Regions from separate parts of the Roseburia sp. genome, predicted to be linked through region 2. Evidence: riboswitches for the same ligand, from Rfam matches in the RefSeq annotation. Region 2 holds a riboswitch; the other holds the start of a gene.
What was found. Region 2 has a riboswitch for thiamine pyrophosphate ahead of thiT (energy-coupled thiamine transporter ThiT). Riboswitches for the same ligand answer to the same signal wherever they lie in the genome.
Positions count from the first base shown of each region.

Region 1: linked by a shared signal. The riboswitch ahead of thiC (phosphomethylpyrimidine synthase ThiC) and the one ahead of thiT (energy-coupled thiamine transporter ThiT) in region 2 are both predicted to bind thiamine pyrophosphate.

Region 1 covers NZ_JBGLEJ010000004.1:261,891-265,070, reverse strand. The annotation lists gene ACDD58_RS04580 (Mini-ribonuclease 3) at 1-154, shown strand, start outside; gene rlmB (23S rRNA (guanosine(2251)-2'-O)-methyltransferase RlmB) at 167-907, shown strand; gene ACDD58_RS04570 (sigma-70 family RNA polymerase sigma factor) at 935-1,561, shown strand; TPP riboswitch at 1,842-1,965, shown strand; gene thiC (phosphomethylpyrimidine synthase ThiC) at 2,060-3,180, shown strand, end outside.
Region 2 covers NZ_JBGLEJ010000002.1:18,493-21,672, reverse strand. The annotation lists gene ACDD58_RS00345 (ABC transporter substrate-binding protein) at 4-1,077, opposite strand; TPP riboswitch at 1,190-1,310, shown strand; gene thiT (energy-coupled thiamine transporter ThiT) at 1,717-2,400, shown strand; gene ACDD58_RS00335 (sugar O-acetyltransferase) at 2,526-3,155, opposite strand.

The DNA of each region.
Region 1 (3,180 bases), on a different contig from region 2:
ATCGCCGACAATGGCAAAAAATGCGACAATGTCAGACTACCGGAAAGCAACCGGATTTGAGGCACTGATGGGATATCTGTATTTAAAAGATGAGTTTGAACGTCTGGTGGAACTGGTAAAGACAGGTGTGGGCGAACTTGCACTGAAAATGTAAAAGGAGAGAGTAATGGGCTACGAAGAGCTGAAAATAGAGGGACGGAATGCGGTGCTTGAGGCATTCCGTTCCGGAAAAACGATTGATAAATTATTTGTGTTAGACGGCTGTCAGGACGGTCCGGTACGCACGATCGTAAGAGAGGCGAAAAAATACGACACGATCGTACATTTTGTGGAAAAGGAACGCTTAGACCAGCTTTCTGAGACAAAAAAACACCAGGGTGTGATCGCTGTTGCTGCTGCATATGAATATGCCGAGGTGGAAGATATGTTAAAACTGGCAGAAGAAAAGGGTGAGCCGCCGTTCTTATTTATTCTGGATAATATTGAGGACCCACATAATCTTGGTGCGATCATCCGTACCGCAAATCTTGCGGGGGCACATGGTGTTATTATTCCAAAACGCCGTGCAGTTGGTCTGACAGCTACCGTGGCAAAGACATCTGCCGGAGCGATCAACTATACCCCGGTTGCAAAGGTAACAAATCTGACTGCAACGATGAAAGAGTTAAAGGACAAAGGAATGTGGTTTGTCTGCGCAGATATGGATGGAACCTGTATGTATGATCTCGATCTGAAAGGACCGATCGGTCTTGTGATCGGCAGTGAAGGCGAAGGTGTTGGCAGACTTGTGCGTGAAAACTGCGATTTTGTTGCGTCCATCCCAATGAAGGGGGATATTGATTCTTTGAACGCATCAGTAGCAGCAGGTGTACTTGCATATGAGATCGTGCGGCAGCGTATGCGCTAAATTTGCAGCGGGAGTCTTGGGAGGAACATGTTAGAGTCATATCAGGATTTGACAGACGAACAGTTGATCGCGGTATTAAAAGACAGCGGTGATACGGACGGAAAGATCATGGATTATATTCTGGATAAATATAAACCGCTGGTCCGCAAAAAGGCAAATGCAGTATTTTTAATCGGTGGGGAGACGGATGATCTGATCCAGGAGGGGATGATCGGTCTGTTTAAGGCAATCAGAGATTTTGATAACACGAAAGAAGCGTCTTTTTTTCATTTTGCGGAATTATGTATCACAAGACAGTTATATAAGGCAGTTGAGGCGTCAAACCGCAAGAAGCATGCACCACTTAATTCTTATGTTTCTTTCTATTCAGAAAACGGCGAAAACGGATATCCGCTGGCGGAAACACTGACGATGGATGGAATCGGCAATCCGGAGCAGATGATGATCGATCAGGAGAATGTAGAGCAGTTCTGGAAAAGGCTCCGGACACATTTAAGCAGGATGGAACGGGAAGTATTAGACCAGTACCTTGCGGGACTTCATTATCAGCAGATTGCAGAAAAGATGGGAAAGACGCCAAAATCCATTGATAATGCGCTCTCGCGTATTAAGGCAAAAATCCGTGAGATGAATCCTGAAATGGGGAAGATGTAAAAGATTTATCTGCTTTTTTGTGGATTGTCACGAAAAATGATTGTGCATGTTGCATAAAAAATAAAAGAGAAAATTGTAACATTTGTGAACACTTATTGAGAAAATCATGCTATTATAATGACTGTAAAAACCCCCCAATACATTATATATAGTTTTTGCTATACCCCATAGTAAAAATACCTTCTCCTAAAAAGACAGCATCGGCTGTCTTTTTTGTTGTACAAATATTGACAACTATCATAGATTCCGCTAGACTGAATGAGTCGGTAAAATATAATAGAAAACAACGCAGAGGGACTGCATGTCTGGGATAGTGCCTGGAGAGATTGCAGTTGAGAAGGTTAAAACCTGACTCTTTGAACCTGTCAGTTAATACTGTCGTAGGGAGCGTATTGGGAAGATGTTATCTCCTGTCGCACTTGCGGCAGGAGATTTTTTAAATCATTCATAGAAAAATTCTCATCGCCAGCAGTCTTTCATGCGAAAAGGAGAAAATGTATGGAACAGTATACAACACAGATGGATGCAGCAAGAAAAGGCATTGTGACAAAAGAATTAGAGATCGTGGCAAAAAAGGAGCGTATGACAGTAGAGGAACTGATGCCGCTTGTAGCAGAGGGAAAAGTTGCAATCTGCGCAAACAAACATCACACATGTATTGATCCGGAGGGCGTGGGGTCCATGCTCCGCACAAAGATCAATGTCAATCTTGGTGTGTCAAGGGACTGCAAAGATTATGATGTGGAGATGGAGAAAGTTATGGCGGCAGTCAATATGGGCGCACATGCTATTATGGATTTATCCTCTCATGGAAATACAATTCCGTTCCGCAGAAAACTGACCGCAGAATGTCCGGCAATGATCGGTACCGTGCCGATCTATGATTCCGTGATCCATTATCAGAGAGATCTTGCGACACTGACCGCAAAAGATTTTATTGATGTGGTGCGTCTGCATGCGGAAGATGGCGTGGATTTTGTGACACTGCACTGCGGAATTACAAGAAAAACGATCGAGCAGATCCGGAAACATAAACGTAAAATGAATATTGTTTCCCGCGGAGGTTCTCTTGTATTTGCGTGGATGTGTATGACTGGAGAAGAAAATCCGTTTTATGAATATTACGATGAGATCCTTGAGATCTGCCGTGAGCATGATGTGACCATTTCACTTGGAGATGCCTGCCGTCCCGGATGTCTTGCGGATGCATCTGATGTATGCCAGATCGAAGAACTGGTAAGACTTGGAGAGCTGACAAAACGTGCATGGGAGAAAGATGTACAGGTTATGGTAGAAGGACCGGGACATATGCCAATGGATCAGATCGCAGCAAATATGAAGATTCAGCAGACTATCTGCATGGGTGCACCGTTTTATGTGTTAGGACCGCTGGTTACTGATATTGCACCAGGATATGACCATATAACATCCGCAATCGGCGGAGCAATCGCAGCGCAGAACGGAGCAGCATTCTTATGTTATGTCACACCGGCAGAACACCTGGCACTGCCAAACGTGGAGGATGTAAAACAGGGGATCATTGCATCGAAGATCGCAGCACATGCAGCAGACATTGCAAAGGGTGTCCGTGGAGCAAGGGAGATCGATGATAAGATGGC
Region 2 (3,180 bases):
TTCTTACTTCATCTCCGGGTATAAAATATCTGCCAGCTGCTTATAAGCCTCTCCCCATTTTGCATTCGGTTTTAAGTTAAATAAGCGCTTATCAAGGATATAATAATGATCGTTTTTCACGGCAGTCAAAGATGCCCATGCCGGATTAGAGGTCAGAAGTTCTTCTACATTTTTCATAGCGGCATCACTGTCATTTCCCTGAATCGTCACAAAAATATACTGCGGATCAGCCGCAATGATCGCCTCCATGCTAAGATCATCCAACAGACTCTCGTCACTGTCTGCAATATTCACACAGCCAAGGTCTGCTAACATTTCTCCGCAGACATTTCCGTCACTGCCCTTTGCCTTTACATTGCTTGATGCTGCCCGAAGGAATAATACAGTCGGATTACTGCCGTCCGCTCTCTGCTTCATTTCTTCCACTTCTTTCTGCACATCCAGACCATTTTTCTGATAGAGATCATCTCTGCCGGTAATCTGTGTACAGATGGAAAGCATGTTTAAATAATCATCAAAATTCGCGACGTCAAAATAGGCAACGGTAATTCCTGCCTTTGTCAGTGTTTCCTCCAATGCAACATCCGCATCCGTATTTGCACTTGCGATCACAAGATCCGGCTCCGCTGCAATGAGCTGCTCGACATCCGGCTCCAAAATGCTTCCAAGATTTACCACACTCTCATCAAGTTCTAAACCAAGGCTCTCCCAGGAATCATTTGCTGCTGCAACAACATTTCCGCCTGCTAACATCCATACATCTGTGAAACTACCGATCAGCGCTGCCACACGATCTGCAGATTTCACTGTCACCTCACGTCCAAGATCATCGGTGAACGTATAACCCTGTGTCTGCGCCTCAATATTTGTTTCTAATGCCCCGGTATCTGCTTCCAATGTCTCTGTATACAATTCCGTCTGCTCTGCATCCGCTGTGCTTTCTGTTTTCTGCCCAACAGCCTGCACATCCCCTGCCGTTTCATTTGCGGAAGTTTCCTTTGCTCCCCCGCAGCCAGCTGAAAGAAGCAGTGCTGCAAGCACGCCTGTCAGTGCCAGTTTCTGATAAATTTTTTTCATGTCTTTCATCCTCCGCAAGTTGTTTCTACATTTTTGACATTATATTTTTTGTTGCTTTTTTTGTCAACATTTGACTTTTTCATCATTAATTGCTATAGTGTGAAACGTTCCATACAAATGCTAGGGGTGCTATTTATACCACATGGTATCTACAACGTGCTGAGAGATGATTTCATCGACCCTTATTACTTGACCCGGATAATACCGGCGTAAGAAAGCGTTTTCATTTACTTTATTCTGGTAAGAAACAATCCCCCGTGTTTGTATACAATAGAATGTACGCTCCGCGAACATTCTATTATCATGAATTAGGATTCTGGTGTCAAAAGGTGGCTCACAACTTAGCGATTGTCAAATTGCACAAAGTTGGGACTCGTTTTGTGACTTTGGGAGAAAATTAGAAAATCTTAGTATGCCTGTTAATGCATAGTGTTTTGCTGCCATGGATGGCAGCAAAAGTCTTAACGTCCCATGGACGGGACGTTTAAGACGTACACGTCACTCCTGGAAAATCTAAATCAGGCATACTTAGTTTTTCTTATTTTCGGACAACGGAACAAAATAGATCCGACTTTGTGCAACTTGACAGCCAAAAATTGAAAACCACCTTTTGATACCAGAATCAAACAAGGAGGATTTATGAATAACTTTTTTGCTACACCGGAAGGCGCCTGGGGAGACGGCTCCGTACACCTTACTGTGACCGGAATCGTAATCGTCGTCGTAATCATCGCATTACTGCTCATCGTTGCAGCGTTTGTGCGTCAGAAAAATGCAAGCCGCAAGGCAGCCTTAACAACCAAACAGCTCGTTTACTCTGCCGTTGCCATCGCACTTGCCGTGGTATGTTCCATGATCAAACTGTTTGAAATGCCGATGGGCGGCTCTGTCACATTACTTTCCATGCTTTTTATTGTTTTGATCGCATACTGGTACGGTCCTTATGTCGGGATCATGACAGCCGTGGCATACGGTCTGGTACAGTTTGTCACCGAACCGATTTTTTATACCATTCCACAAATGCTGCTTGACTACCCGCTTGCATTTGGTGCACTTGGTCTTGCAGGATTTTTCAATAAGAAAAAATGGGGACTTCAGATCGGATATATCGTCGGTGTGATCGGACGCTTTATATTCGCTACGATCTCAGGTGTTGTATTTTTCGCATCCTATGCACCAGAAGGTATGAACCCGGTACTTTATTCATTGGGATATCAGGCTTCTTACTTAGTACCGGAGGCAGTCATTACCTTAATCATCATCAGTATCCCGCCGGTTGCAAAAGCAATGGCACGCGTAAAACAGAATGCCGTGGAATCGTAACATTGTTTTATTTTGTTCCACAACAACTACTTTTTTGCCTGCGTGTACGAAATGCAATATATACACATTTCGTACACGCAGGCTTTTTCTTTTATCAACGAAAGTTATGCTCCCGCACCGTCATTTTATTTTTCCTTCTGCGCACATATCATCTCCCATGCTTCATCATCAATCTCTTCGTCATGAAACAATTTTCTTTTATCCTCTTCTGTTATTTTACGGATAACACGGCATGGATTTCCCGCGGCGATCGACCAGTCCGGGATATCTTTTGTAACAACACTTCCTGCACCAATTACCACATTATCTCCAATATGTACTCCCGGACAGACGACTGTATTTCCTCCCAACCAGACATTGTCCCCGATGGTAACTTCTTTTCCATATTCAAAAGCAGAATTGCGGGTATCAGGATAAATTGGGTGCCCCGCCGTATAAATAGCTACATTCGGCGCCATCTGACAGTTATCACCTATTTTTACCTTTGCCACATCTATAATCGTACAGTTATAATTTGCAAAGAAATTTTTACCTACCTCGATATGTGAACCATAATCACAATAAAAAGGCGGATTGATCCATGCACCATCTGATTTTCCCAAAAGTTCTTTTACAGTTTTTGCAATTTCATCAAAATCGGAACGATCTGCAAAGTTAAGTTTTTGCAGGATTTTTCTGCATTTTACCTGTTCCTCCATAACAGCCTCATCTGAAATATAGGCAAGCTGCATATCTCTTCTTTTTTTCATGTCCATTTTTTTCTTCTCCGTTTCTGTTAAA